Regions from separate parts of the Lactobacillus sp. wkB8 genome, predicted to be linked through region 1. Evidence: riboswitches for the same ligand, from Rfam matches in the RefSeq annotation. Region 1 holds a riboswitch; each other region holds the start of a gene.
What was found. Region 1 has a riboswitch for thiamine pyrophosphate ahead of thiM (hydroxyethylthiazole kinase). Riboswitches for the same ligand answer to the same signal wherever they lie in the genome.
Positions count from the first base shown of each region.

Region 1 (3,281 bases):
CGCTGCTGGAAATGATAATGATTTTATTAAGGGTAATTATTTATTTGTGGATAATTTGGGTAATGTTGGCAATCAGAACGTAGTACTGGGAGGAGAAAAAATGCGAGAAATAGTATTTAATAATTTTCCGCCCCAAAAGATCGAGCGCATTGTTTGGCTGGATAATGGCACCAATGTGGCGTTTAAACAACTGCCAGAAAAAAGCCAACTAATAGTTAAAGCAGACGGATTCGAATACGGAACCAACTTGGTAGAGCGTGTAGCCAAGATTTATTGAACTTTATTTAAATAAAAAGACTAATAAATTACCATAATAAGGTGGTGAACCCCAAAAGTTAGACAACTTTTGGGGCTTTTTTACCAATGGCGTTATTAGTATCATTAAAATGGTGGCACAGTTTATCGGATCCGGCTTACTACTTTTTGTGTCATATTCTGATTTAGCAGTCTTTAACGCTTTGACTTTCTCCTTTTTACCAATGTTAGTCACGATTAGCACAAGAATGACCCACGAAAAGAACCACTTGTAGTTAATAGTCACTGGTTCTTTAAAGAACTTGTTTCACCATTCAAACAAGTTTTGATTTACTGGACTTTTTTGTATTTAAATCTCAGAAAATTAAATTAAAACTGTCTTGCAAAATTACTTTTAAAATTTGTCCCTATCATGTTTTCTCTTGTGCCAATCATGTATTTCAAAAAATGTACATATTGCGAAATAGAGCAGCACAACAACAAAAACCACGGTAATCACTTTAACGAAAACAGCAAAATTAAACAAAATTGATAACCATAAAAAGGCCACAAACACTGCAGCAATAGGTAAAAATATTTTATCAATTTTATGTTCTATAAAAAGTGTATGAAGCGCGTTATTTCGATCTGTATTTGTAATTTTCTTTTTCATCATGACCGCTCCTTTCGCCTAACATTAAAAATTAATTAATTAATTTTATTTAGTATAATATAGCATAAAAATTTAGGCAGCGAGTAATTGGCTAATTTTTTGATCTAAAAAAAGCGGCTGCTATAATTATTTGCTTTACTTGACAAAATACTTGGTTAGATTATGTAAAGAAAGCTTGATATTATAAGCAGAACCATATTAAGCAACAAAACATGACATTGTAATCTAGCATTAATTTCGTTATAATTGAAAGCGATAACACGAGGGGTGCCTTTTTGGCTGAGATGAAAATTATTTCAGACCCTTTGAACCTGTAAGTTAACACTTGCGTAGGAACGTGTCGAACCTGTTAGGCTTTGGCATTTTCACATGCTAAAGCTTTTTTATTAATCAAAATTTTAAAGGCAGTTAATTAGGAGAATATAATGCAGTTAAAATTATTAGACAAATTACGAGCGCAAAATCCGGTTATTTTCAACATTGCCAATTTTGTAACAGTTCAGGATGTGGCTAACGCAGTTAATGCTATCGGTGCGTCACCAATTATGAGTAACGAAGTCGCTGAAGCCGAAGAAATAGTGCGGCTGGCTTCCGCTGTTACAGTTAACATTGGCTGTTTAACCAAACAGCAAATTAATCACATCAAAAAGGTGGAAGATTTAGCACGACAATATAATAAACCAATAGTGTTTGATCCCGTAGCTGTTGGTGCGGTTGAATATCGCTACAAAATTGCAGATAAGCTTTTGTGGGATTTTCATACGAGTATTATTCGCGGCAATATTGGTGAGATCGCTGCCTTAGGTGATTTTGAGTGGAATTCAAAGGGCATTGATGCAGGTTTAGGCTCCGGTAATATTGATGATATTGCTATGAAAACTGCTCAGAAATATCATTGTACGGTCATTGCCAGCGGTCCTACAGATACAATTAGTGACGGCAAAAGACTAGCGCATATACATAACGGCTCGCCCCTTTTTAAAACCCACGTGGGCTCTGGTGACATGTTGACCAGTATTGTTACAGCTTTTACAGCTGTTGCTGACGATTCTTTTGAAGCGGCTCAAATAGGTGCTTTAGTTTTCAGTTGTGCTGGTCAATTAGTAGTTCAAGATCATCCCAATGTCGGACCAGGTACTTTTGGCATGTATCTCATGGATTATTTATATAAAGTAAAAGTTGCTGATATTGAACGAATTGCTGATTTTGATTAAGGAACTTTATGATGACTGAAAAAATTAATTCTTTTCCCCAAGTTTTAACTATTGCCGGCACAGATTCAGGTGGTGGTGCTGGAATCATGGCTGACTTAAAAACTTTTCAAATGCAAAAAGTATTTGGTACAGCTGTAGTAGTAGCAGTGACAGCACAAAACACTTTAGGTGTGCAAAAGTCGTTTTTACTGCCCTTAGAAATGATCGATGCCCAATTCGCCTCTCTGGCAGAAGATTTCCACATTCGTGCTTGTAAAACAGGAATGTTGGGCGATGCGGCTCACGCCCACCAAGTTGCACTTAATTTGCAAAAGTATGACTTTGGTCCTATTACCATCGATCCCGTGATGGTTGCTAAGGGGGGCGCACCATTATTGAGTCAAGATGCTGTCGCCACCGTTAAAAATGAACTACTGCCTTTAGCCGATTTAATCACACCTAACTTACCAGAAGCAGAAACTTTAACTGGCATTAAGGTACAAATGCAAGATCAATATCCAGAATTAGCTCATAAATTACAAGATATGGGAGTTAAAAATGTGCTAATTAAAGGCGGTCATGCAAGTACCGATCAAGTAAAAGATTATGCTTTATTTGCTGATGGTTCCGATCTTTGGGTCAGCAGTTCCAGAATACATACCGAGCGCACCCACGGCACCGGTGACACGTTAGCTGCAGCAATTACGGCTCAACTGGCTTTAGGTCAAAGTTTACCTGTGGCAATTAAAATTGCTAAAAAATACGTTACTAAAACCATTAAAGAAACTATTCAAGTTGGTCATGGTCACGGCCCTTTAAATCATTGGGCTCAGTAATTTAGGAGAAATAATGAAAAACTTTAACACTGATTTTTTACATGCTTACTTTATTTGTGGCAGTCAAGACGTGCCGGAAGGTAAAACATTACCGGGCATAGTCGCAGAAGCACTTGCTGCAGGTATTACTGCTTTTCAATTTCGGGACAAGGGTCCTAATTCAACTTTAAGTGAAGCTGAAAGACTCCCTATGGCGCAAAAGCTGCACCAATTGTGTTATGCATATCAAGTACCCTTCTTCATTGACGATGATGTTCAGCTTGCACAACAAGTTCATGCTGAAGGCGTTCATGTTGGTCAAAGCGATGAAGAAATCAGACAGGTCATTAAAGAAGTTGGCGCTCA
Region 1 covers NZ_CP009531.1:1,823,893-1,827,173, forward strand. The annotation lists gene LACWKB8_RS08425 (alpha-L-fucosidase) at 1-277, shown strand, start outside; gene LACWKB8_RS09415 (hypothetical protein) at 387-530, shown strand; gene LACWKB8_RS08435 (hypothetical protein) at 650-910, opposite strand; TPP riboswitch at 1,161-1,260, shown strand; gene thiM (hydroxyethylthiazole kinase) at 1,333-2,121, shown strand; gene thiD (bifunctional hydroxymethylpyrimidine kinase/phosphomethylpyrimidine kinase) at 2,133-2,936, shown strand; gene thiE (thiamine phosphate synthase) at 2,947-3,281, shown strand, end outside.

Region 2 (3,281 bases), 260 kb from region 1:
ATGCTGGTCTTGAAAAACAAGATGATAGTCGCACCAATCAGCCAAATTAGTTAATTCGTGACTAATGATTAATAGCGTTTGGTTGCGGGCCTTTTGGCTTTTTCTCAATAATGTCATTACTTTACCCGCAGAAACCGCATCTAGTCCGCTAAGTGGCTCGTCAATCAGCAATACGTCTTGATCAGAGATCAGCATTAACAAAATTTGCAGTTTCTTTTGTTGACCACCGGATAATGAGTAAACAACATGATCAAGCAAAGAATCAAGTTCAAGATAGGATAGTGTTTCATTTATTTTCTCATCCGTAAAGAAAGAATTAGTCCGGTGCTTTTTGCTCAGGTTAATTTCATCTGCCACTGAAACGTTGATGAACTGATCACTTGCACTTTGAAAAATTTGCCCGACTTTAAGCAGGTACTTGCGGGTCGCTAATTTGTTGATTTCCTGATTGTGGTAAGTGATACTGCCAGAATACGGCAACATTTTAGTTAATGCGTTAAAAAGCGAAGTTTTGCCCACACCGTTTGCTCCTGTTATCAGGGTAGTTTTACCAGCAACAATGTTTAAATTCTCTTGCTTGAGAAGCAAACGATTTTGGTAAATCCGGGTATTTTGCAGCGTAAAACAATTTGGCTCGTTTTGTTCTGGCAGAGCAAAAGAATAAGAGGCAGCTGTCATACTTTTTTGTAACAGCTGTTCTTTTTTATCTGGTGCAAGCTGCACTATTTTTTTACCCTGAAATTGAAACAGGTTATCACAAATGCCCTCATAACCAGATAATACGTGGTCACTCACAATGATTGTTTTGCCCTGATCGCGCAAATGGGCTAGTTTAGCAATCAAAAACTTGCGGGCTGCAGGATCACAACTGGCAAACGGCTCATCGAGTAAAAAAAGGTCAACATTCATTGCAATTAAAACGGCTAAAGCTACCCGCTGCTGTTCGCCGCCAGACATGGTATTAATTTTTTGATCAAGCAAATAATCAATTTGGGCAAACTGAACGGCTTCATTTAGACGCTTCTCATACTGCTCTTTGGTTAGGCATAAGTTTTCAAGTGCAAAAATGATTTCCTCACGTGGCGTTGCCATCGTGAACTGCTCACCGGCACTTTGAAACATCATTGCGGATTTTAATCCGGCTAAAGTCACAGTGCCGCTTAAGTGACCGGCAAATTTAGGATATAAGTCTGCTAAAATTTTTAATAATGTAGACTTGCCGCAGCCGGTAGGGCCAACTAATAATGAAAATTCTCCCGTAGGAATCTTTAAATTAATATCAGTTAATATTTGATTTTCTTTATCGTATGAAAAAGTGAGGTTATTTAATTTAATCAATTTAGTTACCAAAAAAATCGTCAGGAGAATACCTGACGACGTAAAATCTTTCGTTTTCCCTTCGCTGGCATTATCCATAGCAGGTTCAACGGGTATATTCTCAGCCTATACGGCACCCCGATATTATTTTCATTATACCTAAAAGAATTTTTATTGTCTAGACTGATTAGTCTTGCTTTTAACGGCCTGAAATAATTGTGAAATAACAAAAATCTATTAGCAAGCTGCCAATTTGCTATATAATAAATTTATGAAAATAAAAAATAAAACAAGAAGGTGACGTAATGGCGGCAGTTAAGTTAGAACAATATTTGGCTAGTGTCTTGGACTCAAAAAAGTCGGACACAAATGAGATAAGAATAAAGCCTGGAAATGAAGATTTTAATTTATTCAGTGCTTTTTTGGAAAATCGTAATACTGGGATACATCGTTATCAAACTACAGGCTTAACCATTCTTTATTTGGCAAAAGGAGCAGTCAAAACCAGGATTAATGCTCAGGAACTTACTTTGGGTGCTGGTAATATTATTTTTTTACAGAAGAAATGCAACTACGAGATTTTAAAACCAAGCCATAAAGATATTTTAGTTAAACTTGAATTTGACCCTAATTTAACTATGCAAGATTTTCTAGGTGATTACTCTAAACTGAATCGTGAAGAAAAGGGTCTACTTAAAAAAATTACTACAGCTTTTAATCAGAAACGCTTATTAAGTATGAGCGGCACGCCAATGTCTAAATCCGCTCATCTAGTTAAAAAAGTAATTGATGAATATCTCAATCAAAATCTTTTTGCACGCAACATAATTATGGCAGAACTTAATTTGCTCTTATTTTTAGCAATTAGAAGCCAAGACTTAGCTGCTGAAACTAGGTTGATTACTAATCATCAGTTTGCTCAAACCGAGTTAGAGCAGTATATTGATGCTCATTTCACTGATGTCAGCCTTAATGATGCAGCCAAGTATTTTGGCTTTAACCCCAATTATTTTTCAAGTTTGGTTAAACAAAAAACGGGCAAAAGTTTTATGGAACATGTTGATGAAAGACGTATGCAGGAAGCGCGAAGTTTGCTGGCACGCCCGGATATCTCTGTTAAGGAAATAATTACTCGTGTAGGTTATAGCGGCAAATCATTCTTTTATAAAAAATTTAGTGAATATTACCATGAAACGCCCGTGCAGATGCGTGCAGAACTATTTCGACAAGCAAATATCAACTTAAAATAAAAGCAGCCTTACTAGAAAAGGCTGCTTTATTTATTACATTTTTTCCAAGCGTTTAATTCTATCCGCTGTCGGCGGGTGACTGTCAAATAAATGCGTAAAACTGCGTCTTTTGCGTAATGGATCTTCAATATACATTCCCGCACTGCTCGGATCGGCTTTTTTCATTGGTGCAGAACCGTCAATTTTCTCTAGCGCCGAAATTAATCCTTGAGGATTGCGCGTTAATTCAACTGACGAAGCGTCAGCCAAGTATTCCCGATTACGCGATAATGCCATTTGCGCTAAGCTGGCACAGATCGGACCCAGAATTAACACAAACAAAATAGCTATAACTTTGAAAATAACAACAATAGAACCGCCGTTGTTGTCGTCTCTATCTCTATCATCGTCAATCCACCAGATGTAGCGGCTGGCAATTCCCGATAAATATGAAATGACGCCAACCAAGACTGCAGCAATAGTAGAAACCAGAATGTCATAATTTCTAATATGAGAAATTTCATGACCTAAGACGCCCTCAAGTTCCTCGCGGTTCATCATGTCAAGCAAGCCTTGTGTCACTGCTACAGCAGAATGGTTAGGATCACGTCCTGTCGCAAAGGCATTGGGACTATGATCGGCAATGATAAATACACGCGGCATCGGCACCTGTCCCACAAGTGCCATGTCTTCTACAACATGCCAAAGTTCTGGATTATCCTGCTCATGGACTTC
Region 2 covers NZ_CP009531.1:154,257-157,537, forward strand. The annotation lists gene LACWKB8_RS00720 (ATP-binding cassette domain-containing protein) at 1-1,416, opposite strand, end outside; TPP riboswitch at 1,378-1,468, opposite strand; gene LACWKB8_RS00725 (AraC family transcriptional regulator) at 1,623-2,567, shown strand; gene htpX (zinc metalloprotease HtpX) at 2,601-3,281, opposite strand, start outside.
Region 2: another riboswitch for thiamine pyrophosphate. It lies ahead of LACWKB8_RS00720 (ATP-binding cassette domain-containing protein); the one in region 1 lies ahead of thiM (hydroxyethylthiazole kinase).

Region 3 (3,281 bases), 600 kb from region 1:
CTAGAAACATCAAGAAAATCAATTTCCGCTTTGACATCCATTTCTCTAACCAAATCGGTTAAAAAGAAAATAGCTCCTTTAAGTGCACCTACAATTAAAGGCTTCTTACCAGCATAGTCAGCAGTAAGCTGTTTGCCCAGCTTAACACACATATTATGGATGTCTTCTTCAGTAAACAATTTATGATCAATAATACTATTAATGTTGTCGGTTTTTGGCATTTATCTACCCTTCATTTAAAACAATCTAAATTCCTAATAAATTTGATTATATCATTTTTTGGTCAAAAAAACAGATTATTTTTGTCAATTTACGTAATTTATGGAGCTAATTACGTACAAAAAGTATATATATTGTTAAAAGCAGTAGGATTATTTGCAAATCAGCTTAAAGCACTAGTTTAATTAACTGTGACTTTGGTACAATGAAAGATAAGATATTTTAAGTGAAAGGTCGAATAAAATGGATAAAAAACAAGAAATAAAGATGCTTAAAGCTTTTTCAAACGCTAATTCAACATCAGGATTTGAAGAGGAATTTGTCAAGCTTTTTACTGAAACTGTACATGACTTTGCTAATGTCAAAGTTGACGGCATGCTCAATGTGTATGCCAGTAAAAAAGAGAATAAGCCGGATCGACCAGTAATCCAGCTTGATGCCCACTCTGACGCTGTCGGTTTTATTACGCAAGCAGTTCGTCCCAACGGAATGATTAAGTTTGTTCCACTTGGCGGTTGGGTTAAGTATAATATCCCAGCTTTACGCGTTAAGATTAAGAACCGTGCTGGTGAATATGTGCCGGGAGTGGTTGCTACTAAACCACCGCATTTTATGACAGAAGAAGAAAGAAATAATGTCCCTGATGTAGCTGATATGTCAATAGATGTTGGCTCCAGTTCTCGTGCTGAAACTATTAATGACTATCAAATTGACACTGGTTGTCCTATTTTTGTCGATGTGAAGTGTGAATACAATGAAAAAACCGGCTTATTTTTCGGTAAAGACTTTGACGATCGCTTTGGCGCTGCTGCCATGGCAGATGTCCTTGATAATTTAAACGGTGAAGAAACTGACTTTAATGTCGTAGCGGCACTTTCAAGTCAGGAAGAAGTTGGCTTGCGCGGAGCTTATGTGACTGCCAGAGCTATTAAGCCAGATTTAGCAATTGTCCTTGAATCATGCCCAGCAGATGATACTTTCACACCAGATTGGCTGTCACAAACAGGACTAAAGCGTGGTCCGATGCTGCGTGATATGGATACGTCATTTTTACCAAACCCTAAGTTTCAACAATATGCTTGTGCTATGGCTGATCAAAATCATATTCCGTATACTCGTTCAGTTAGAACTGGTGGCGGTCAAGATGGTGCTGCGATTTACTATGAGAATGGCGCTCCGACAATTGTTATCGGTATACCAGTGCGTTATGAACACTCGCCATATTGCTTTAGCGCCTATAGCGATTTTAAAGCTGCTGTTGATCTGACAGTGGCCATTATCCGTGATTTGACCAAGGAAAAATTAGCTAGTTTTAGTCAATTTTAATAAGTCTAAAAAACTATCTTCAAATTTGACCAGAAAAAACATTTAACTTGTGTTATACTAATAAAAATTAAATAAGTCACTAGGGGTGCCAAAAAGCTGAGAAATACCCTCTGAACCTGAACGGGACAATACCTGCGCTAGGGAAGTGTTCAATTAGTTAATGATGATACTCCTAATGACATGTTAAGTTAGGAGTATTTTTATGTTTACAAGATCATCAAAGTGGAATGTCAAGTCAATCATCTTAATTGCACTGATTGGAATTATTATGGGTGTCATTTATACCTATGGCTTTAATTGGGCATTTAATTTAGTTAAAATGTTACTGGTTCCAACTGGCTTTGCCCCGGTCACAGACACTGTCTTTTCAGGTTTATGGCTTATGGCAGGACCTTTAGCAATGTATTTTGTCCCTACAGTGGGTTCTGGTACAGTTGGCGAATTATTGGCTGCCGTTGTGGAAATGGCAATCGGGGGCCAATGGGGAGCCACAACCATTCTATCAGGAGTTATCCAAGGTGCTACCAATGAAATTGGCTTCTTTCCTAAAAAAGAACGCTACCAAAAATTCTCTTGGAAAAGTGTTCTGACTGGTGCATTTTTTGCTTCATTCGGTTGTTTTATACCTTCATATATTTTATATGGCTGGAGCAAGTTCAGCATGCAAGTCCAAATTGTAATGTTTATTACCAATATCATTTCAGCCCTAGTTTTTGACGGCGTTTTGGTTAAATTGATTACTAACTTATTTGACAACGCTTTAAAACCAAAAATTGATTAGTTAATTAAAAAATAAAAAAGAGTATTGCTAAAAAATGATGTGAACTCTAAATTTATGACAAATTTAGGGGTCACTTCAGAGAAAAGCAAATACTCTTTTTTATTTTTCTTTTTGACTTAAAATCGAATGCACTTTAGTAGTTAACATGTCAATTGCCACATCATTTTTGCCACCTTCTGGGACAATGATATCGGCATAGCGCTTAGTGGGTTCGATGAACTGATGATACATGGGCTTGACCGTATTCAAATATTGTTCGATCACTGAATCAATGGAACGACCACGTTCACTTAAGTCCCGTTCCAGTCTTCTAATAAAACGAATATCATCATCTGTATCGACATAGACTTTGATATCCATTAAATCACGTATTTCTTTATTAGCTAAGACTAAAATTCCTTCAAGAATAATAATATCAGCAGGTTCGGTGTGGACAGTTTCTTTACTGCGAGTATGTTCTTTAAAATCATAAACGGGCATTTCAATGGGTTGATAATTTAAGAGTTCACTTAGCTGTTTCCTAAGTAAAGGAACATCAAAGGCGTCAGGATGATCATAGTTAATATTCATCCTCTTACTCATGGGGATGCCGGTGTTATCCTTATAATAAGAATCCTGCGTCATAATTAAAACGTGTTCATCTTCTTGCATTTGAGCAACGATTTTTTGTGCAATGGTAGTTTTTCCGCTGCCTGAGCCACCAGTAATACCAATCACAACAGGCTTTTCAAGTCTAGACATTATGCCACTCCCTTTTTAATCCTTAAACATTTTACTTTACTTTGTCTTTAATTACCAACAGTTAACGTGAATTTACTTATTCTCGCCAATTTTTTAAAAATATGGTTTAAAATGTGACTTAATTTTTATATTATAAAATGTGAAAAAGGTAATTTGAGCTAATTAATAGTAGGTGCAAAATGAATTATAATTTAATGCCCGTAAAATATTTTGT
Region 3 covers NZ_CP009531.1:499,103-502,383, forward strand. The annotation lists gene hpt (hypoxanthine phosphoribosyltransferase) at 1-221, opposite strand, end outside; gene LACWKB8_RS02510 (M42 family metallopeptidase) at 463-1,545, shown strand; TPP riboswitch at 1,617-1,706, shown strand; gene LACWKB8_RS02515 (ECF transporter S component) at 1,748-2,326, shown strand; gene udk (uridine kinase) at 2,426-3,067, opposite strand; gene LACWKB8_RS02525 (LysR family transcriptional regulator) at 3,247-3,281, shown strand, end outside.
Region 3: another riboswitch for thiamine pyrophosphate. It lies ahead of LACWKB8_RS02515 (ECF transporter S component); the one in region 1 lies ahead of thiM (hydroxyethylthiazole kinase).